DNA from 4 places in the Streptomyces sp. 3330 genome. Region 4 is predicted to be linked to each of the others. Evidence: riboswitches for the same ligand, from Rfam matches in the RefSeq annotation. Region 4 holds a riboswitch; each other region holds the start of a gene.
The links. Region 4 has a riboswitch for cyclic di-AMP ahead of J2X68_RS19380 (M23 family metallopeptidase). Riboswitches for the same ligand answer to the same signal wherever they lie in the genome.
Positions count from the first base shown of each region.

Region 1: it holds a riboswitch for cyclic di-AMP, as region 4 does, so the genes downstream of both, J2X68_RS38625 (transglycosylase SLT domain-containing protein) here and J2X68_RS19380 (M23 family metallopeptidase) in region 4, are expected to answer to the same signal.
Region 2: it holds a riboswitch for cyclic di-AMP, as region 4 does, so the genes downstream of both, J2X68_RS30865 (C40 family peptidase) here and J2X68_RS19380 (M23 family metallopeptidase) in region 4, are expected to answer to the same signal.
Region 3: it holds a riboswitch for cyclic di-AMP, as region 4 does, so the genes downstream of both, J2X68_RS34925 (LysM peptidoglycan-binding domain-containing M23 family metallopeptidase) here and J2X68_RS19380 (M23 family metallopeptidase) in region 4, are expected to answer to the same signal.

Region 1 is NZ_JAVDVA010000046.1:7,351-12,864, forward strand. Features, by position in the region: gene J2X68_RS38610 (glycosyltransferase) at 1-269, opposite strand, end outside; gene J2X68_RS38615 (GNAT family N-acetyltransferase) at 328-1,392, opposite strand; gene J2X68_RS38620 (HAD family hydrolase) at 1,685-2,509, shown strand; gene J2X68_RS38625 (transglycosylase SLT domain-containing protein) at 2,726-3,199, opposite strand; cyclic di-AMP (ydaO/yuaA leader) riboswitch at 3,204-3,430, opposite strand; gene J2X68_RS38630 (polyprenyl synthetase family protein) at 4,064-5,074, shown strand; gene J2X68_RS38635 (DUF2092 domain-containing protein) at 5,297-5,514, shown strand, end outside.
Region 2 is NZ_JAVDVA010000023.1:14,531-20,044, reverse strand. Features, by position in the region: gene bioB (biotin synthase BioB) at 1-318, opposite strand, end outside; gene J2X68_RS30885 (8-amino-7-oxononanoate synthase) at 466-1,593, shown strand; gene J2X68_RS30880 (DUF397 domain-containing protein) at 1,639-1,881, opposite strand; gene J2X68_RS30875 (helix-turn-helix transcriptional regulator) at 1,891-2,751, opposite strand; gene J2X68_RS30870 (ATP-binding protein) at 2,965-3,447, shown strand; gene J2X68_RS30865 (C40 family peptidase) at 3,506-3,979, opposite strand; cyclic di-AMP (ydaO/yuaA leader) riboswitch at 3,983-4,194, opposite strand; gene J2X68_RS30860 (hypothetical protein) at 4,537-4,842, opposite strand; gene J2X68_RS30855 (ATP-dependent Clp protease proteolytic subunit) at 4,850-5,485, opposite strand.
Region 3 is NZ_JAVDVA010000031.1:67,033-72,546, reverse strand. Features, by position in the region: gene J2X68_RS34930 (alpha-galactosidase) at 161-2,236, shown strand; cyclic di-AMP (ydaO/yuaA leader) riboswitch at 2,506-2,699, shown strand; gene J2X68_RS34925 (LysM peptidoglycan-binding domain-containing M23 family metallopeptidase) at 2,704-3,672, shown strand; gene J2X68_RS34920 (hypothetical protein) at 3,920-4,243, shown strand; gene J2X68_RS34915 (DUF6250 domain-containing protein) at 4,258-4,974, shown strand; gene J2X68_RS34910 (SGNH/GDSL hydrolase family protein) at 5,101-5,514, shown strand, end outside.
Region 4 is NZ_JAVDVA010000010.1:257,523-263,036, reverse strand. Features, by position in the region: gene J2X68_RS19390 (PrsW family intramembrane metalloprotease) at 1-50, shown strand, start outside; gene J2X68_RS19385 (aldo/keto reductase) at 293-1,231, opposite strand; gene J2X68_RS19380 (M23 family metallopeptidase) at 1,497-2,519, opposite strand; cyclic di-AMP (ydaO/yuaA leader) riboswitch at 2,527-2,695, opposite strand; tRNA gene J2X68_RS19375 (tRNA-Met) at 3,022-3,095, opposite strand; gene J2X68_RS19370 (dihydrofolate reductase family protein) at 3,167-4,294, opposite strand; gene J2X68_RS19365 (MarR family transcriptional regulator) at 4,409-4,933, shown strand; gene ribA (GTP cyclohydrolase II) at 5,199-5,514, shown strand, end outside.

The DNA of each region.
Region 1 (5,514 bases), on a different contig from region 4:
ACCGGCTGTCCGGGGGGTGGCTGTTCGCGGGTGGCCAGGCTCAGGAGGACGGTCTTCGGGTCCGCCCCCTGCGGTATCGACCCCAGCAGCGTCCCGACCGGTCGACCACCCCTTCTGACCAGCACGAACACCTCGCCGTGCGTGACGGGCGGGCTTCCCGGCCCGGGCCTGAGGACGCCCCCGTCGTCCAGTTCCAGCTCGGCGACCTGCACCGGCTCGATGTCCAGAAACCTCTCTATCTCCCGCTGTGCACGCGCGGCGCGGTACATGAACCCCCCTTGTCTCCCGTGTCTCACGCCCCTCACACCGGTCGGCCGGCGCCGCTCCTCACGGTCGGCGCAGTCGGCCCGCGGCCTTCAAGGTCCGTGCGGCCGCCGCGGCGAGCCTCGGCCGGTTGCGCACGAAGTGGTGCGCCCGGCGGGACGGCTCACGGCTGAGCCGGTGGAGCGCGGCCCCCACCCCCGGACGCGACCACGCCCCCTCGTACACGGGGAGCTCCCCGGTCTTCAGCGCGTCCTTGTACTCGGCCGCGCCCCGCCCCAGGTCGAGCAGGCCTATCCCCTCGGCGGCGGCCGACTCGGCCATCCGCAGATGCAGCACCAGGCCCGGCGAGAACTTCGCGAACTCCGTTTCGTACGCAGGGAACCAGCAGGCCAGGACGGTCGACGAGCGCAGTCCGAAGTGCGCGGCGATCGGCCGGTCACCGGCGTAGAGGACGGAGAGCGTGCCCGAGCACTCGGGCGCGCGCGTCTCGGAGAGGACGCGCACGAGCCGGGTGATCCACTCCTGTGCGAACCGGTCCCGGCGGCCGGTCCTGCGGTACTGCGCGGACTTCCACGCCATGAGCGTGCGCAGTGCGGCCGGTTCGCGTTCGTCGAACACGAACCGCAGCTCCCCGACCTGGCGGCCGAGCCTGCGCTGCTTGGCCAGCGTCGTCTTCAGGAACTTCGGCGACTGGGCGCGCAGCACGGACTCATAGGTCTCGTAACCCTTTTCGACGTCGATGACATAGGCGGCGTACTCCTCGGCCGCGTGCGGGGTGAACAGCCCTTGCTCCGCCTCCAGGTTGTCGAAGGCGAAACTCGACAGGCCGCACGCCCGCATCAGTTGGCCGGCGTCCAGTCCGATACCCGGGGCCAGCACCGCGCCCTGCGCGTCCGAGACGCCGTACGCGAGGGCCCGGCCCTGTCCGAGCCGGCCCCGCTCGTGGGGCAGGAAGCCGACCGGCTCGCGTCCCTCGTACACCACCGCCACCCGCGAGCGTGGCCGGACCAGGCCCGCGGCGTCGGTGAACTCCGGTTCCATGAACGGGTTCCGGGGAAGCGCCGACGCGGCGCGCAGCGCCCGCCACCGCTCCCTCTCCCCCTCGCCGAGATCCTGCGGCCTCAGCACGCGAATGCGCCCACTGCTCAAACCTGACCCCCCGATCAAGTCCCCCCTGGACACCTGGACGGTACCGCTCCATCCGGGCGTCGCGGTAGGTAGCGTCCCATGTTGCTGCCAACCGGTACAGAGGCCTTCAACCGTCCGCTACCCGGCGATGTGCCAGAAAGCTGTTCCATTGAGACGGTCGGCGGCCAGTCGTGCGCCAGGCAAACAAGGGGAGTTGGCAGAACAGGACAGGACATGGACGTCGTCCGGTTCGCGTCGAACCGGGGAGGCCCGGGATCCGTATTCTCTGATCATGGCCGCACCCACCGCATATGCCGCGCGCACCGCGTACTCCCTCATCGCCACCGACCTGGACGGGACGCTGCTCCGCGGCGACGACACCTTCTCCGACCGGTCGCTCGACGCGCTCGCGCGGGTGGCGGCCGCCGGCGCACGCCATCTGGTGGTGACGGGACGGCCCGCGCCCCGGGTGCGACCGCTGCTCGACCGGCTGCACAGCAGGGGGCTCGCGGTGTGCGGGCAGGGCGCGCAGTTGTACGACGCGGCCGCGGACCGGCTGCTGTGGTCGGTCACCCTGGACCGGGAGCTGGCCGAGACAGCGCTCGGCAAGATCGAGGCGGAGGTCGGGCAGGTGTACGCGGCTGTCGACCAGGACGGCGTCGACGGGCTGACGCTCATCGAGCCGGGCTACCGGATGCCGCACCCGACGTTGCCCGCCCTGCGCGTCGGGCGGCGCGACGACCTGTGGTGCGAGCCGATCAGCAAGGTGCTGCTGCGGCATCCCACGCTGTCCGACGACGAGTTGGCGTCGACGGCCCGCTCGGTGGTCGGTTCGCTGGCCACGGTCACCATGTCGGGGCCGGGCACCGTCGAACTCCAGCCCTGCGGGATCACCAAGGCGACGGGGCTGGCCCTGGCCGCCGAGCACCTGGGGCTGCGGCCCGAGGACACCGTCGCCTTCGGGGACATGCCCAACGACATCCCGATGTTCGACTGGGCGGCCCGGGGTGTCGCCATGGCCAACGCGCATCCCGAGCTCAAGGCGGTGGCCGACGAGGTGACGACGTCGAACGAGGACGACGGCGTGGCCGTCGTCCTCGAACAAATGTTTCCGTAACCGGTTACCCGCGGCGACCACCGAAGATCCTGCCGACTACGGGTTACCGAGGCCGACCGCCGGAACGGGCGGCAACCGGTTACCGAGGTCGATCGCAGACACGGTGGTAACCGGTTACCAAGTACTGGCAACCGGTTACCGACTGCCGACTACCGACTACCGACTGTCGGCTCCCGGCTCCCGGCCGCCGACACCGGCGGCCGGTCCGCGGGACGCTCAGTACGCGCCGAACACGTTGTCGATCGAGCCGTAGCGCGCGGCCGCGTAGTTGCAGGCGGCGGTGATGTTGGCGACCGGGTCGTACGAATCCCAGGACGTGCCGCTGACGTGGTAGGCGCGGAAGGTCGGGTCGATGACCTGGAGCAGGCCCTTGGACGGGATGCCCGCGGCCGCGTTGGAGTCCCAGAGGTTGATGGCGTTGGGGTTGCCGGAGGACTCGCGGATGACGTTGCGGTAGATGCCGTTGTACGTCCCCGGGATGCCGTGCTGCCCCATGACCTGGAGGGAGGCGCGGATCCAGCCGTCGAGGTTGTTGGCGTAGCCGAGGCTGGTGGCCGTGGAGACGGCCGGGGTCGCCGCGGAGGCGGTGGTCGCCCCGAGGACGGGGAGAGCGAGCACGGCCGCGCCGGTGGCGGCGACGGCGAGCGTGCGGATGAAACGGTTGCGGCGCGGCTGAGCGGCAGCGGGCATGTCGAATTTTCCTCTCCGGCGCCTGCGAGGTGAGCTGTCGGGTTCGGGCGGGAGATGCCCGGTCGCGACCTGGCGGTCGCGGCTTTACCCCAAGCCGTACGGCCTGTCCGGAACGTCCTGTACTTCCAAGACGTCCGGAAATCCGTTCCGGCGACTTACCTGGTTCCCCCGCTCCTGCCGAGCGGTGTCGATGGGTGTGCGGACGGCGGCAGGATTCGGCGTTCCGCCCGACAGGCCGGGAACGTATGCGAGGGCACATGTCCGGAACAAGTAGCGGATTCACAGATCACCCCTATTGACCTTGGTCTGTGGCCTATGGGGCACTTGATCCTTTGTGGGTGCAAAGCATCAACTTGCTTGAGGGGTGCGGAGAATCGGTGAAGAGGGGCTCTGGACCGGATCTTCACGCCGAGTGAGCCAACTCACCAGCTTCCACAAGTGCGGCGAATCGGGCATTAGCCCCAACTTGGTTTTAAAGCACCGGTGATGAGTGAGGGAGGGGAATCGCCTTCCGTCGCGCTCGCCCCGTCGCGGGGAAAGGCGGCGGGAATGCGTGATCGTCGTCACGCGGAGAGGGGGTGGGCGGACTCGTCGGCCCGACGCCGGCACCGGTCCGGGACATGAATCCCGGCTACCCGGTAACTCTCTTCATGTCCGCTCATATGAGCTGATCAAAAACATATCGGGCGTGATCCGATAGTGCCTGGCCTGCGGGTCGCCTCCCGGGCGAGTCCATTCGAGCCCGCGGGACGTGGGGGCTATCGGTGATCGAAACGTGACCGGATACGCTGACTTGAGTGATGGCAGAGACCTATCGACAAACCGCGTAATCGCCAGTAGACACCAGCAGACAGGAGACCCCTCGTGACCGTCGTCGGGCCGTTCGGGCTGAGCGTGCGGGACCAGGCTCTGGAAGCCGATGTCCAGGCCGGATTGGCGGCTGTCGAGGAAGGCTTGCTCGAGGCCACCAAGAGTGCGGTCCCGTTCATCACGGAGGCCGCCCAGCACCTCGTACGCGCGGGCGGGAAGCGGTTCCGGCCGCTGCTCGTGGTGCTCGCGTCCCAGTTCGGGGACCCCTACGCGCCGGGTGTCGTGCCCTCGGCCGTCGTCGTGGAGCTGACCCACCTGGCCACGCTGTACCACGACGACGTCATGGACGAGGCGGCCGTGCGGCGCGGGGTGTCCAGCGCGAACAGCCGCTGGGGGAACTCCGTCGCCGTCCTCACGGGCGACTTCCTCTTCGCGCGGGCCTCCCACATCCTGGCCGACCTCGGTCCGGAGGCCGTGCGGGTGCAGGCGGAGGCGTTCGAGCGCCTGGTCACCGGACAGATCCTGGAGACCGCGGGGCCCACGGACGGACGGGACCCGGTCGATCACTACCTCGACGTGCTCGGCGGCAAGACGGGCTCGCTGGTGGCCGTGGCCTGCCGGTTCGGCGCGATGATGTCCGGCGCCGACGAGACGGTCGTCGACGTGCTCACGCAGTACGGAGAGCGGCTCGGAGTCGCCTTCCAGCTGGCGGACGACGTCCTGGACATCGCCTCGGACTCGCACGAGTCGGGCAAGACGCCGGGGACGGACCTGCGCGAGGGCGTTCCCACGCTGCCCGTGCTGCGGCTGCGCGAGCGGGCGGCGCGGCTGTCGCTGCCCGAGGACATCGCCCTGTGCGAGCTGCTCGACTCCGACCTGACCGACGACGCCCGGCACACCGAGGCCCTGCAGGCGCTGCGGGCCCACCCGGCGCTGGAGCAGGCCCGCCGGGACACCGTGCGGTACGCGAAGGAAGCGCGGTCCGCGCTGGCGCCGCTGCGGGAGTGCGACGCGAAGGCGGCGCTGATGGAACTCTGCGACGCGGTGGTCCACCGGGCGGGCTGACCCGGCGACCCCTACGGGTCGGATGCCGCCTCGTCGTCTTCGTGTCATACCGCAGGCGTATGTGGAGTTGAGCCCTCGGGCTGACGCTTACCCATGGCCGATTTGGTCAGATGGGAACCACGGAAAACACCACTCCTCACCGATTCGGGTGAGAATGGCGGCTTGGGGTGGGGACGTTCAAGCGGGAGACCGGCCGCCGCCGACGACGGAGGTAAGGCACACATGGCACCGAAGGCATCCGACGACACCACGACCGGCGGGGAGTCGACCGGCGCGGAAGCCGAGGACCTGCGCCTCGGACGGCGCAAGGCCGCACGGTACATCGTCCCGGTCACCGTGATCGGTGTCGCGGCGGCGACGATCGGGCTGGTCCCGGCGCTCGCCGACTCCGGCGACCCCGACCTGCCGAAGATCACCGCACAGCAGCTCCTCGACAAGAT
Region 2 (5,514 bases), on a different contig from region 4:
CTTGGCCCCGCTCGCCAGCCCGGCCGCCGCGGCCTGCGAGGCCTCCTCCGGCTTGAGCCAGGTGTACTTCAGGATCCCGGCCGTGGAGCCGAGCCGCTGGGAGCAGTAGGAGCAGTCCTCGGGGCACAGCCCCGACTTGAGGTTGACGAGGTAGTTGAGTTTCACCCGTCGCCCGAACCACTTCCGGCGCACCCGGCCGGCCGCGGCCACCACGTCCAGCACGTCGTCGTCGGAGGTGGCCAGCACGGCCAGCGCTTCCTCGCGGGTCGGCAGCTCGCGCCGAAGCCCCTTGTCCACCAGCGTGTTCAGCAGGTCCATGAGAGCCGATCCTGTCCTACGCACCCGCTCCGGGCCAAGGTAGGGATCACACAACACACCGGGTTCGACGTGTGGGTATTGCCACACCGTGGGTGGGCGGCCGGACCGCTAGTGTCTGTCCGCTACCTACAAAAGCCCGGAGGACCCATGGCGTTCGGCTGGATCGACGAGCAGGCGCGGCTGCGGCGCCGGGCCGGACTCGTACGGACGCTGCGGGCCCGTCCGGCCGACTCGCCGCTCCTCGACCTGGCGAGCAACGACTACCTGGGCCTCGCCCGGCACCCCGAGGTCACCGAGGGCGCCGCGGCGGCCGCCCGGACCTGGGGCGGCGGCGCCACCGGTTCCCGGCTCGTCACGGGCACCACGGAGCTGCACGGCGAGCTGGAGCGGGAGCTCGCCGAGCACTGCGGCTTCGAGGCGGCCCTCGTGTTCTCCTCCGGGTACGCGGCCAACCTGGCCGCGGTCACCGCGCTGGCCCCGCACGGGTCGCTCATCGTCTCCGACGCGGGCAACCACGCCTCGCTCATCGACGGCTGCCGGCTGGCCCGCGGCACCACCCAGGTCGTCGCGCACGCCGACCCGGACGCGGTGCGCAAGGCGCTCGGCACGCACGACGGCCCCGCCGTGGCCGTCTCCGACACGGTCTTCTCGGTCGACGGCGACGCCGCCCCGCTGGCCGCCCTGGCGGACGCCTGCCGGGCGTACGGCGCCGGACTGGTCGTCGACGACGCCCACGGGCTCGGTGTGCTCGGGGACGGCGGGCAGGGCGCTCCGTACGCGGCGGGTCTGGCGGGCGCCGACGACGTCGTCGTCACGGTCACGCTGTCCAAGTCGCTGGGCAGCCAGGGCGGCGCCGTGCTGGGTCCCGCGCGGGTGATCGAGCATCTGGTGAACGCGGCCCGGACGTTCATCTTCGACACGGGCCTCGCCCCGGCGGCGGCGGGGGCGGCGCTGGCCGCCCTCGGGCTGCTGCGCAGGGAGCCCCAGCGCGCGGCACGCGCGCGTGAGGTGGCGGGCGAGCTGCACGCGCGGCTGACGGCCGCGGGCCTGGCGGCGGTGCGTCCGGACGCCGCGGTCGTCTCCGTGCGTGCCCCGTCCCCGGAGGGGGCCCTGCGCTGGGCGGCGGACTGCCGGTCGGCAGGCCTGGCCGTGGGCTGCTTCCGTCCTCCCTCCGTGCCCGACGGCATCTCACGTCTCAGGCTCACCGCGCGCGCGGACCTCTCCGGGGCCGAGCTGGAACGCGCTGTACAGGTGATCGGCGAAACACGACCATGAGTCGGCGTGACACGGCCGTGGACCGCTCTGACGGTTGCGGTGCGGTCAGGGGACCCGTGAGAAGACGGCCGTGAAGCCCGACCAGCTCTCGGGGGAGAAGAGCAGGGCGGGGCCGGCCGGGTCCTTGGAGTCGCGGACGGCGAGCAGACCGGCCCAGGGGCCGGAGGCCGGCCGGGCGGTCTCCACACAGTTGTTCGCTCCCGTGCTGTAGCTGCTGCGCAGCCAGCGCACATCCGGAAGTCGGTCGGGATCGGTACTGGAAGGTACGTTCCGCGGTGATGCGGACATGGTGCCTCCTTACGCGCCGTCGGCTATCGCGGCGATGTAATCCGATGAGTCCCCGGGCGAAAGGGCGTGCGCCCGAAGGGCGTTGAAGGCCTCGGTGTAGGCCTGGAGGTCTTCTTTCCGTTCGAGATAGAGGCTACTCGTCAAGTGGTCTAGAACGACAACATCCAGATCAGAAGTGCGCGAAAATGAGAAGATAACGAAAGGGCCAGTTACCCCGATATGCGCTCCGGCGGCGAACGGCAACACCTGAAGCCGGACTTGGGGCAATCGGGCGGCCTCGACGAGCCGGCCGAGCTGCCGTGCCATCACCTCGGGACCGCCCACCACCCGCCGCAGCACCGCCTCGTCCAGTACCGCGCACAGTTCCAGCGGCGGCTGCGCGCGCAGCACGTCCTGGCGGGCCAGCCGCACCTCCACGAGGGTGTCGAGCTGGTCCTCGTCGCCCCCTTCCACGGATGCCCTGGTCACCGCGCGCGCGTACTCGGGCGTCTGCAGCAGTCCCGGCACCACCGTCGTCTCCAGGGTGCGCATGGCGCTCGCCTGCGACTCCAGGCTGATGAAGTCCCGGTAGGTGGGCGGCAGCACCCCGCGGTAGGCGTGCCACCAGTGGTCCCGGCCGCCGCTGCCGCCCGCGCCCGCCAATGCCAGCATCAGCTCCCGCAGTTGCGGATCCTCGACGGCGTAGGCGTCGAGGAGTAACCGCACATCGGCCGGTTTCGATCCACTGATGCCGGTCTCGATGCGGCTCACCTTGGACTGGTGCCAGCCCACGAGCCGGGCCGCCTCACCACTGGTGAGCCCCGCCTGGGCGCGCAGATTGCGCAGTTCGGCGCCCAGCTTTCGGCGGCGTACCGCGGGACCGTGCTGCATGGGCTCCTCCTTACTCCTATCGGGCCGACCAAATACGCTCTGCCGTCGCAGAGTTCACCGCATTGGGCGACAGATATATGCATATCTCGGTGGATCCGACCCGTGACCGGCCCGGTAATGGCAGTCTGGCGAAGAAGCACCAGTCCGGGACCGTACTCGAACCATCCGCGCCGTGTCGGGCTCCCGGTCCCGTGGGAAAGGGTCGACGTCGCCATGGCAGATCACCTGGAAGCATCCGTCACTCTGCCGAGCGATCCCGCCTCGGTCTCCGCGGCCCGGGTCTTCGTGGCCGGCGCCCTCGGGGAATGGGGCCTTCCGGCGGACGCGGAGATGGCCGACGCCGTCCGGCTGATCGTCTCGGAACTCGCCACCAACGCCGTGCAGCACACCTTCGGGCAGTCACCCACCTTCACGGTGGACCTGGTCCTCGACCGTGACGAACACCTGCGCGTCGGGGTCACCGACAGCCACCCGCGCTTCCCCAAACGACTGCCGGCCGCCGTCCAGCAGGACAACGGCCGAGGCATGGTGATCATTCGCTGGCTCACCGCGGAGCGCGGCGGCAGGCTGAGAGTGCGGCCCACCCGGGAGGGCGGCAAGACGGTCACCGTCGAGCTCCCGTGGGCCGTCCCGGTGGCGGAGCCGGTGGCCGGCGCCCTGACGGCCTCGGCGGAGGGTGAGCTCCCGGGGCGGTGAAGGCGCGTCAGGACGCCCCCACCGCCCCGGGAAGAACCGCCCGTGACCCTGGTGGGCCCTAGCGGACCCGCCCGTACCAGACGCTCTTGGTCCAGATCTTCTGAAGCTTCACCACGTCGCCGGTCTTCGGCGAGTGCCAGATCTTGCCCTTACCCGCGTAGATCCCGACGTGGTACACGTTCGAGCCCGAGTGGAAGAACACCAGGTCGCCTGCCTTGCGGCTCGACGCCTTGATGTGCTTCGTCTTGTTGTACTGCTGGGACGCCGTCCGGGGCAGGCTCTTGCCCGCCTTCTTGAACGAGTACAGCGTGAGCCCCGAGCAGTCGAACCTCTTCGGTCCGGTGGCCCCGTACTTGTAGGGAGCACCCTTCTTGGAGGCCGCGATCTGGAGCGCCTTCGTCGCCGGTGTGGCGGCCGCGGCGTCGGGGGCGAGCCCCGGGACCACGACCGAGCCGCCCACGGCGGCGATGGCGAAAGCCGAGGCCGTACCGGCCCGGGCCATGAGCGACGGGACACGATTGAGCGCAGTCATGCGCAACCCTTCGTCAGCCGCCTGTGAAGGATGACCTGTCGGATTCGGGCTGGCGAAGTTGCCCGGCCGCTGCTGCGGCTTCACCCCAAGGGCTGCTCGGCCCGGTCATGGCGTGACCGTTCCGGCGACCCGTCGTGCTTGGGTCCTCCACTCCTGCCGATGCACTCCTGTCGACCGGTCATCCGGGCGGCGGCAGGACTCGGCGTCCGCCCGGACCGCCCCGCCGCTTGTGGCGGGGGCTTGTCGTCAGTCAGGGATCTTGGCTCACCGATGTCCGAAAATCCCAACGGAACCGGGGATTTGTGGGGTTACTCACCACTCACCCGTTCGGGTGGACACCCTGATGGGCGATCAGGTGTCAAGGCGCTCCAGGGCCTCCCACCAGCGGCGGAGCTCGCTATTCCGCCCGAAGAGCGCCCATTTGCGCAACCGCGGAGGGGTCGGGGGAACCGTAGACGCTCCGCTGAACGGGGGTACCTCTTCTGGGCCGTTTCAACTCCGGTCCGGTCGTCACGTCCTGGGCGCGAGCGGGCCGGACCGGAGGTGGATCCGGCGGGTCAACTGTCGGAGAGCGGGGGCAGCGTGACCCGCGCGGTGCGGCGCTCCCCGTCCAGGACGCGCAGCGCCCGCGCGAGCGTCGGCGCGTGCAGTTCGCTCTCGCCCCGCTGGTGCATCCGCGCCAGGGCGTCGCGCAGCGCGGCCGCCTTGGTCACCAGCGCCTGGGCGGCGCGCAGTCCGCGGTAGGTGTCGCCCTGGTGGGCGGGGTTGATCCGGCCGAGCATGTCGACTACGTCGAGGTAACCGTCGATCAGCTCGGCCTCCGCGCGGGTGAGCGCGGGCAACGGCGGCAGTTCGGGCACCATCGGCGGCTCACCGCCCGCCGGGTGTGCCGGCCGAGGCCCTGCGGGGCGGGACGATCCCGTCCACCAGGCCGTACTCCACGGCCTCCTGGGCGGGGAGGAACCTGTCCCGCTCGATGTCCGCGGTCACCTGCTCCGGCGGCCGCCCGGTGTGCCGTACGAGCATCTCCTCCAGGCTCGCGCGGGTCCGCGCCAGCTCCTCGGCCCGGATCGCCAGGTCGCTCGCCCGCCCCTCGGCCTGCCCGGGCAGGGACGGCCGGCGGATCGTCATCCGCGCGCCCTGCAGCGCGTACCGCTTGCCCGGCGTGCCGGCCGCCGGCAGCACCGCCGCGGACGCGTCCGCGCGGCCCAGGCAGGTGGTCTCCACGTCGCAGGTGACGTACCGGAGCGTGTCGTAGAGAGCCGTCATCGCGCTGAAGGAGCCGCCGGGGGAGTTGATGTACAGCGCGATGTCCCGGTCCGGATCCGTGTGCGCGAGGTACATGAACCGGGCCGTCACGTCGTTCGCCGAGACGTCGTCGATCCGCGTCCCCAGGAAGACGATCCGCTCCTCCAGCAGCTTCGCGTACGGATCCGTGGTCCGGTGCCCGAAGCCCGTGCGCTCGGTGAACCCGGGCAGGACATGGCGGGCGGACGGTCGGTTCATCGGAGCCCCTCCCTCTGCGGCCTCACAGG
Region 3 (5,514 bases), on a different contig from region 4:
TGACGATACGACATGGATTCCCCGGGCAACGGGTTGTCCCCGGGCGGTACTCCGGGCGTCCGCCCAGGTGAAGAGTCGTCCGCGGAAAGTTGCCCGGCGGGCCGACGGCATTCGATGATGTTGGTGCTTGATCGCACCTGTTCGAATCAGTGGGGGTTTGATGCCCGAGATCGCCGACAACGGCCGTACCTGGCTCCTTTCGGGGCCGACGAGCAGCTATGCCCTCCACCTCACCGAGGCCGACGAGCTGGTCCACCTGCACTGGGGCCCGGGCATCGCGCTCGCGGACGCCGAGGCGCTCGCCGCCCTTCCGCCGTCGGAGCGGGGGGCGTCCTTCGAGTCCCCGCTCGACGGCCGGGAGGAGTACCCGGTCGAGGGCGGCCCCCGCTTCGTCCGGCCCGCCCTGTCCGTGCGCACCGACGAGGGGCGCGGCACCGAGTGGTCCTACGAGGACTACGAGGCCGACGGCGACGAGCTGCGGCTGCGGTTCCGGGACGCCGGGCTGGCCGTCATCCTGCACTACCGGATGCGGGGCGATGTCGTCGAGCGCTGGACGACCCTGCGCAACGACGGCGAGCGGCCGCTGGAGCTGCTGCGCGCCGACTCCGCCACGTGGACCCTGCCCGAGCGTGACGACTGGCGGCTGTCGCAGCTGCACGGCCGCTGGGCCGCCGAGTCCCGGCTCACCCGGTCCCCGCTCACCTACGGCGAGAAGGTGATCGGCAGCCGCCGCGGCCACACCGGCCACCAGCACCTGCCCTGGGTCGCCCTGGACACCGACGCGACCGAGGAGCGCGGCGAGGTCTACGGCTGTGCCCTCGGCTGGTCGGGCTCCTGGCGGATCGCCGTCGCCCAACTGCCGGACGCGCGCGTGCAGATCACCGGCGGCGCCGGGTACGACGACTCGGGTCTGCTGCGGCTGGCCGCGGGGGAGTCCTTCACCACCCCCGTCTTCGCCGGCCTGTGGAGCGACGGCGGCTTCGGCGGGGCGAGCCGCGCCTGGCACGCCTACCAGCGCGCGTACGTCGTCCCGGACGCAGGGCAGGACCGGCCGGTGCTGTTCAACTCCTGGGAGGCCACCTACTTCGACATCTCCGAGGAGCAGCAGAGCGCGCTCGCCCGGCGGGCCGCCGCGATCGGCGTGGAGCTCTTCGTCGTCGACGACGGCTGGTTCGGGGCACGGACCGGCGACCACGCCGGGCTCGGCGACTGGCAGCCCAACCCCGACCGGTTCCCGGGCGGGCTGAAGCCCCTCGCCGACCACGTCCACGGCCTCGGGATGCAGTTCGGCATCTGGGTCGAGCCCGAGATGGTCAACCCGGACAGCGAGCTGTACCGGGCCCACCCCGACTGGGTGCAGTTCCAATCCGGACGAAAGCGGACGGAGTTCCGCAATCAGCTCATGCTCAACCTCGCGCGCGAGGACGTCCAGGAGTACCTGTGGGAGCAGCTCCACGGGCTCCTCTCCAGCGCGCCCATCGACTATGTGAAGTGGGACTTCAACCGCTGCTTCACCGACGCGGGATGGCCGGACGACCCTTACCCGCAGCGCCTCTGGGTCGACCACGTGCGGGCCCTGTACGCGCTCCTGGACCGGCTGCGCGAGGCGCACCCCGGGGTCGCCTTCGAGTCCTGCTCGGGGGGCGGCGGCCGTATCGACCTCGGGATCATGAGCCGCACCGACCAGGTGTGGACCTCCGACAACACCGATCCGCTCGACCGGCTCGACATCCAGCACGGCTTCAGTCAGATCCATCCCGCCCGGGTCATGGCGGCCTGGGTCACCGACAGCCCGAACGCCCAGCTCAACGGCCGGGTCAGCTCGCTGCGCTTCCGGTTCGTCAGCGCCATGGCCGGTGTGCTCGGCATCGGCGGGGACCTCGCCGAGTGGAGCGACGAGGACCTGGCCGAGGCGCGTCGGTGGGTGGACCTCTACAAGGAGATCCGGCCGCTCGTGCAGCAGGGGGACCTCTACCGGCTGCGGCCCCCGGCAGGCGGTCTGAGCGCCGTCCAGTACGTGCGCGGTGACGAGAGCGTTGTCCTCGCCTGGCTCCAGGCACAGCGGTTCGGCGAGCCCGTTCCGGCGCTGCGGCTGCGCGGACTCGATCCGACAGCATCGTACGAATGCCGCGAAACGGGCGAAGTGCATCGAGGGGCCGTACTGCTGCACCACGGACTGCGTACCGGGCTGCGCGGCGACCTTGATGCGACGGTTATCCGGCTGCGTCGCATCTGAGGTTTCTGTCCGAATTGGCTCCTTCCTTCCAACTCGCTCTGGAATAAAGGAACCTGGAGAGCTGTCACGTGAGCAGCGTCATATCCGTGACCGTACGTCGCCCGTCATGTTCACGTAATTCGTATGCGTCACAAGGGTGCTTGGCGCCGGACGGACCCTTCGGCTCACCCAGTGTGACCGGGGATTCGCACAGGGGATCAAGAGAATGGCGTCGGCGGCGCAACCTCTGCTTGTCCCTGTGCGTCCTGGTCGCTTACGTTCCACACCAATCCGGACGGACGCCGAATCCTGCCACCGCCCGGAGCCCGCACACTCACCCGTATCGGCAGGAGCGGGGGACCCACAGGCACAACCGCCTGTTCCGGTCTCCGGAACAGGCTTTGGGGTAAAGCCGCGCCTCGGCGCGGCCGGACATCTCCAGTCCGCACCCGACAGCTCACCTCGCAGGCGCCGGAGAGGAATTCGCCATGCCCGCGAAGGGTAAGCACCGCCGTCCGAAGACCCAGCGCTTCACTCGCTCCATCGCCGTCGCCGGAACGGGCGGCGCCGCGCTCGCCCTTCCGCTCATAGGCGCCGCCGGCGCCCACGCGGCCCCCGCGCAGTCCGTCGCCCAGGCGGCTTCCCAGGCCGTACCCCAGCAGGCCGTGCAGTCCGTCCCGGTGGCGCAGAAGTCCGCCACCGCCACGACGGCCAAGACGTACACCGTGCGGTCCGGCGACTACCTGTCGAAGATCGCCGACGAGCAGGACGTCGACGGCGGCTGGCAGAAGCTGTACCAGGACAACCGGCAGGCCGTCGGAAGCGACCCGTCGCTGATCCATCCCGGCCTGAAGCTCTCGATCGGCAAGAAGGCCGCGACGGGCGGCACCGGTGCGTCGTCCGGTTCTTCTTCTTCCTCCTCCTCCTCGTCCTCGTCGAAGTCGAAGGCGTCCGGAGCCGAGTCGTCGTCCTCGGCGTCCTCTTCATCCGGTTCCTCCTCCTCGAAGACGGTCACCCAGGCCGCCGAGAGCGGTGCGAACACCTCCAGCGGTTACACGCTCCCGGTGGCGGGCGCCTCGGTCGGCACCGCCTACCACACCGCCGGCAGCATGTGGTCCAGCGGCTACCACACCGGCACCGACTTCGTCGTCCCCACCGGCACCTCCCTCAAGGCCGTGGGCGCGGGCACCGTCGTCTCCGCGGGCTGGGGCGGCGCGTACGGCAACCAGGTCGTCATCCGGCTCGCCGACGGCTACTACGCCCAGTACGCCCACCTGTCCCAGCTCTCCGTCTCGGCCGGCCAGACCGTGACCGCGGGCCAGCAGCTCGGGCTCTCCGGTGCGACCGGCAATGTGACCGGCCCGCACCTGCACTTCGAGATCCGCACCACGCCGGACTACGGCTCCGACGTGGACCCGATCGCCTACCTCCGCTCGCACGGCGTCTCCGTCGGCTGACCCCCTCCGACTCCGACGACCTCCCGCCTGACACGCGGCCGAAGGCCGGACCCGATCCCCGGGTCCGGCCTTCGGCATGTCCGGAGAGCGCGGAGGGCGGGCCGGGCCGGTGCGGGGCTCTGCGCGTTCATGATCGTTCTGTTGCGGTCCTGTGGCAGCCCTTCCCGCCCCGTCGACAGGCGGACGAGGGTCGGGGCAGAGTGATCTCCGTCAGGGCAAGCGCTTTCCATCGCTCCCCGGAGGTCCCGTGTCCGGCGTCGACCGACGCATCGTCATGAAGGGCGCCGCGGCCGGCGTCGTCTCCCGCGCTCGCGACGCCACCCCGTTCCACGGCTACCTCGTCGGCGGCCGGCGCGAGGAGACCCTCGCCGAGGCCGCCGACCACCCGGCCCTGGGGCCGCACACCGGCGCCGTGCCGACCGGCGCCCGCGTCCACGGGCTCGCCCGGAACCCCGCGTGCGGCCTCGGCCGGACCGTCCGCGGCCACCTCCGGTCCGCGTACACCGGCCACTGCCCCGGCGCCGGGACCCGCCGCGTTCCCGTGCCGCGACTCACCACTCCCACCCGCTGAAGGAGCCGACCGACATGACGACCACCCGCAGGGCGTTCGGAGCCCTGGCCGCCGGCGCCGCGCTGTCCGCCCTCGGCCCGGCGCCCGCCGCGAGCGCCGCGGGCGCCCGGCCCCGCCGTCGCCGCCTCATCGCCCACGACGACTTCCGCCACGGCCTGCGCCGGTGGGTGGCCGAACTGGAGGGCGGCGGGACGGTCACCGCCTCCCGCGGGACGCTGGAGGTCGACGTGCCCGCCGGGGCCACGATCTGGTTCGAGCGACCGCTCCAGGGGCCGTACGTCCTCGAGTACACCGCGACGCCCGTCGCCGCGGGCGGGGCCAACGACCGCGTCTCCGACCTCAACAACTTCTGGAACGCCGTCGACGTCCGCTCCCCGGAGGACCTCTTCGCCACCCCGCGCGGCGGAGCGCTCGCCGAGTACGACCACCTGAAGACGTACTACGTCGGCTACGGCGCCAACAGCAACACCACGACCAGGCTGCGCCGCTATGTCGGCGAGGCGGGTGTGCGTCCGCTGATCCTCGACCGCACCGAACCGCTGCTCGTCGCGAACGAGCCGAACCGTGTCCGTATCGTCTCCGACGGCCCGGTCGTCCGCTGGTGGAACAACGGCCGGCTCGTCTTCGACCACGTCGACCCCGAGCCGTACACGGGCGGGCACTTCGCCTTCCGCACCACGTGGAGCCATTTCCGCATCAACGACTTCCGGGTGTGGTCCCTTATTCCCTGATTGGCAAAGTCTTTAAGGGTGTCTTATCTCACCGCCCGTCAACCCTTTCCTACGATCGCGTAGGTCACATTCGAAGGTGAATGATGAACTGCTGTGGCAGACGATTCGAAGAGTGACAACAGATCAGTGATCGGGTCGTACGTGGCGGTGGGGGACAGCTTCACCGAAGGCGTCGGCGACCCCGGCCCCGACGGGGCGTTCGTCGGGTGGGCGGACCGGTTCGCGGTGCTTCTCGCGGACCGGCGGCCCGAGGGCGACTTCAACTACACCAACCTCGCGGTCCGCGGAAAGCTGCTCGACCAGATCATGGAGGACCAGCTTCCCAGGGCGGTCGAACTCGCCCCGGACCTCGTCTCCTTCTGTGCGGGCGGCAACGACATCCTCCGTCCCGGTACCGACCCGGACGAGGTCGCCGAGCGTTTCGAACGCGCGATCTCGGCCCTGACCGCCGCAGCCGGCACCGTCATGGTGACCACCGGCTTCGACACCCGAGGCGTCCCCGTGCTCAAGCATCTGCGCGGCAAGATCGCCACCTACAAC
Region 4 (5,514 bases):
GACCGGGGTACCCGGCGAGCCCCTACCCGGCCCCCCACCCGCACCAGTGAGCAGGGCCGGCCGGGGCCGATCGGACCGAGCAGGCCAGGGCCGGGGCGGATGACGTCACCCAAGGCCAGGCCAGGCAGGTCGATCAGAACAAGCAGGGTCGGTCAGCCCAGGCAGGGTCGGGTCGGTCAGCCCAGGCAGGGTCGGTCGGAGCGGTCAGGCCAAAGGCTCTGGCCAAGCTAGATCAGACCAGGCCAGGTCAGGTCAGGTCAGGTCAGGTCAGGCCAGGCCAGGCCAGGTCAGGTCAGGCTCGGGTCAGGCGGGTGATCTCCTCCGCCGTCAGTTCCAGCTCCGCCACCCCCAGCAGCGCCGGCAGCTGCTCGACCGTGCGCGCGGAGGCGATCGGCGCGGCCACCGTCGGCTGCGCGGCGAGCCAGGCCAGGGCGACCGTGGGGATCCGGGTCCCGTGGGCCTGGGCGATCTCGTCCAGGGCGGTGAGGACGTTCCGGCCCCGCTCCGTGTCGAGGTGCTTGGCGGCGCCGGCGGCGCGGGCGCTCTGCACGGTCGTACCGGGCCGGTACTTGCCGGTGAGGAAGCCTGCGGCCAGGGCGTAGTAGGGGACGGCGGCGAGGCCGAAGCGGGCGGCGAGATCCTGGAGGCCGCCCTCGTAGGTGTCGCGGGAGACCAGGTTGTAGTGGGGCTGGAGGGCGACGTACCGGGCCAGGCCCTCGCGGTCGGAGAACTCCAGCGACTCCTGGAGACGCTCGGGCGAGATGTTGGAGGCGGCGATGTGCCGCACCTTCCCCGCCCTCACCAGTTCGTCGAGCGCGCCGATGATCTCCTCGACCGGCACCTCGGGCTTGTCGAAGTGCGTGTAGTAGAGGTCGATGTGGTCGGTGCCCAGACGGCGGAGCGAGGCGTCGGCGGCGGCCTTGATGTTGTCGGCGGACAGACCGGGGAAGTCGGGGTGCTGGCTCACCTTGGTGGCGATCACGACGTCGTCGCGGTTGCCCCGGGCCTTCAGCCACCTGCCGATGATCGTCTCGGACTCACCACCGCTGTTGCCATCGACCCACGCCGAGTAGGAGTCGGCGGTGTCGATCAGGTTGCCGCCCGCGGCCGTGTAGGCGTCGAGCACGGCGAAGGAGGCCGTCTCGTCGGCGGTCCAGCCGAACACGTTGCCGCCGAGGGCGAGCGGGAAGACCTCGAGGTCCGAGGAGCCGAGCGTGCGAAGAGAAGTCATGCCTCGTCTCAACAGGCGCCGACGGCCCGCCCATTCCGGACGTGACACGAAGAACATGTGAACAGCCCCCGGGAACGGCCCGCCCGAGCGCGCGTGCGCACGGCACAGCCCGGCAGCCCCGACGCGGAGGGCGTCGGGGCTGCCGGGGTGGATCAGGGGTACCGGACGAGCGGGCTCGGGGCGACCGGATGAGCGGCTCAGGGTGGTCGAAGGAGCGGCTCGGGGGTCCGTACAGCTCAGCTCAGGGGCTTGCCCGAGGGACGGCTCAGGGGTTGAGGCCCTTGTCGCGGAGCCAGGCCGCCGGGTCGATGCCGTCGGCGCTGCCGCCGGGGTGGACCTCGAGGTGGAGGTGGGCTCCGGTGACGTTCCCGGTCGCGCCCACCCGGCCGATGACGTCACCGGTGGCGACCTTCTGGCCGACACTGACGCTGATCGACGACTGGTGGCAGAACCACAGCTCGGTGCCGTCGTCCAGGGTCAGGATGGTGCGGTAGCCGTAGGAACCGGCCCAGCCGGCCTCGGTGATGGTGCCGCTGTGGACGGCCTTGATGAGCGTGCCCGTCGGCGCGGCGAAGTCCAGACCCGTGTGGTAGCCGGAGGACCAGAGGGAACCGGCCTGGCCGAAGGTCGAGGTGATGGTGTACGAGGAGGTCGGCAGCGTGTACTGCTTGGCCAGCTCGGCCAGGCGCGCGGCCTCGGCCTTCGCGGCGGCTTCCTCCGCGGCCTTCTTCTTCGCGGCGGCGGCCTTGGCCTCCGCCTCCTTCTCGGCCTTGGCGGCGGCGTCGGCCTCGGCCTTGGCCGCCGCGGCGAGGGCCTTGACCTCGACCTGGGACTGCTGGGACTCGGCCTGCGCCATGATCCGGCTGCGCAGCGCCTCGCCGGCGTCGGCGGCGCTGTCCTCGGTGTCCACGGCGGCTTCGGAGCCGAAGCTGGCGAGGGCCGGAGCGGCTTCCGGGGTGGGCTCTTCGTCGGAGATGAGCGAGCCCACGTTGGGCAGGTCCGGCATCGAGATGGAGACCGGGGCCTTGCCGGTGTTGGCGCTGGCCATGCCGCCCGCGCTGACGGCGGCTATGACGCCGACCCCGAGAACGGTGGAGCTGCGGGCGAATCCGCCGCCGCGCTGCTTGGCGACGCGGTGCTTGCCGCGTACCGGGCGAGTGGACTCCGCGGTGGGGTTCCACTCCTCCCAAGGTCCCTCGTCGGTGCGGTAGCCGCCGTAGCCGAAGGTCTCGGTGGACCGCTGGCTGGGCGCGTACGGGGCCTCGGGGGCAGGCGGGTTGGACGCCACGCGGGCGCACTCCTTTCCTTCCGTCGCCTACCGGGTTAGCTGACGGGTTCGGAGCGGGAAGGTCTCCTACGCGCGTATACCGGTCGTGGACTCTGCGAGTTCACGACGGCTTCCGCGTGATTCACCCCATGGTGGTGGTTCCCCGGTTCCCTTGCGGGATTCGGCACGTGCCGCACGGAGCCGACTCTGGTGCCGGCTGGGACGACCGCGCTGCGTTATCGAACGTTAATAGACCCGGGGGTGGGTTTCCAAGCTGTTCCTCTTGATCAACAACATTTCTGGCCTGGACTTTTGGGCTACCAGCGGTGAAAAACGGGCGAGTTGACCCCGCCCCGCCCTGCCCCGGAAACGCTTCATCAGTCATCCGGCTTTTGATGGTGACTCAGTTGTTATGCGCAGGGCGCTCGACCGGTCACCAGGAGTGAGGAAAGGGCCGGGAAAAGGCATCGGCGAAAACGCCGAAGGCCGAAACCCTTTCGGATTCCGGCCTTCGGTTCATCAGTAGCGGGGACAGGATTTGAACCTGCGACCTCTGGGTTATGAGCCCAGCGAGCTACCGAGCTGCTCCACCCCGCGGCGATGAACCCAACTGTACGCCATCAGCGGGACAGAAAGCACATCGGTTGATCCACGGGGCCCCGGCCGCCTCACAGGAGGTGGCGATTCGGCTCCTTCGCCCGCTCCTCGTACTCCGGGAGCACCAGGACGTCGACGCCCCGGTCCGTCAGCAGACCGGTGCCGTCGGCGTCCGTGACGAAGGTGTCCGGCTCCCGCCAGGCCGTGACCACCCTGCGCACTCCCGCGTCGAGGATGAGACGGGCACAGGGGGCCGGGCGGGAGGAGCGGCGCGCGCACGGTTCGAGGCTGCTGTAGACGGTGGCCGCGGGCAGCCGGGGGTCGGCGGGGTCGAGCTTCGCGAGGGCGGCCTCCTCGGCGTGCACGACCGGGTCGCCCGCCTCGCGGGAGTGGCCGCGCGCCAGTTCCGTGCCGTCGGCGGCCACGATCACCGCGCCGACGCTGAAGGCGGTCTCCGACGGCGGACAGTCGGCCGCGAGGGCGCAGGCGAGGGCCAGCCAGTGCCGGTCGGCCGCGGCGGGCAGCCGTCCGGTGCCGGGGGCGGTGGGCTCGTAGCGGTTCAGGACGACGTCCTCGATGCGCCGGGTCTCCACCAGGCGCAGGCGTCCGCCCTGGTAGCCGCCCGGCCCGAAGAGGCGGGGCGCGGCCGGGTCGCCGACGAAGAGCGGGGCGAGGACGAGCTGGAGTTCGTCGGCCAGGCCCTGCCGGAGCAGCTGCGTGTGCACCGTCCCGCCGCCCTCGACCATGAGACGCCGTACGCCGCGCACGTCATGGAGGTGTTCCAGGAGGCGGCGCCAGTCGAGTTCGGGGCCGAGCGGGACGGCGTCCGCGGCGATGCCGAGCGCGCGGACCCGCTCGGCGCCCTTCTCCGTCGTGTAGACGACCTTCTCGCCGCCCGTGTGCCAGAAGTTCGCCGCCGGATCGAGGTCGCCGGAGCCGCTGACGGTGACCTTGAGGGGGTACGGCGGCAGTCCGGCGGCCTCGCGGGCGGCGCGGCGCGCGGGGGAGTTCACGAGGAGCCGGGGATTGTCGGCGCGGATCGTGCCGGCGCCGATGAGGACGGCGTCCACGGAGGCCCGCACCTCGTCGACGCGGTCGAAGTCGGCGCGGCTGGAGAGGAGCAGGCGCTCGGGCGTGGTGTCGTCCAGGTAGCCGTCGAGGGAGACGGCGGCTGACAGCAGGACGTACGGGTACGGCATCGACACGGCTCCCCGGGCTCGGTCCGACGGCGGTTCGGCGGCAGCCTGACGGCGATGCGACGGCGGTCCGACGGTGGTCTTGGTTCAAGTTTGAAACAAACTTACACTGGGTGCATGACGACTCGCTGGCTCACCCCCGAGGAGCAACGCGCCTGGCGCGCGTTCGTGGCCGGCCACCTCCTCCTCGACGACGCGATCGACCGGCAGCTCCAGCAGGAGGCCGGCATGCCCCACCTGTACTACTCCATCCTCGCCAACCTCTCCGACATCCCGGAGCGGCGGCTGCGGATGACCGACCTCGCGGAGCGGCTGAAGATCACCCGCAGCCGGCTGACCTACGCGGTGTCCCGGCTGGAGAAGGACGGGCTGGTGCGGCGCGAGGACTGCCAGTGGGACAAGCGCGGCAGCGTCGCGGTGCTGACGGACGAGGGCATGACGGTGCTGGAGAACGTGGCGCCCGGCCATGTCGAGACGGTCCGCACGGCCCTCTTCGACCGGCTCACCCCCGAGCAGGTGGGACAGCTGGAGGAGATCTTCACGCAGGTCGCGCGCGGTTTCCAGGAGAAGGACGGGAACGAGACGGCACCGGAGGACCTCCCCTGGCGCCGCCGCTCGTCCCCCTGCTCCGGAACCCCGTGACCGCGGCCGGGGCGCCGCACCGGGAGCGCGGCCTCGCGTGCCCCGGTGCGAGCGACCGCCTGCCCGCAACCGCGCGACCGCGACCGCCTGACCACGGCCACCTGCCCGCAACCGCCCGATCGCGGCCCCGTGAGAGGCGTCACACATCAGTTGCTTCAAATTTAAAGCATGAGGTAGGGTCGCGACTCGTTGGATCTGCTTCAAATCTGAAGCACAAGGCGGGACAGTGCCGCCTTGCCACCGTCCTCCGGACCCGGGAGACCGCATGCCCGACACCCCCGCCGCCACCCCGCGCGCCCGCGTCCGGGTACCGCTGCGCTTCCCCGACGGCTACTCCGTCGACGCCGAACTGGTCACCTTCCACGGACTCGCCGACGGCCAGGAGCACGTCGCCGTCGTCCTCGGCGCCCCCGCGCCCGGCGTCACTCCCCTGGTCCGGCTGCACTCCGAGTGCCTGACCGGCGACGTCTTCGGCTCCGCCCGGTGCGACTGCGGGCCGCAGCTGCGCGAGGCGGTCGAGCGCATAGCCGGGACGGGCGGCGTCCTGCTCTACCTCCGCCAGGAGGGCCGCGGCATCGGCC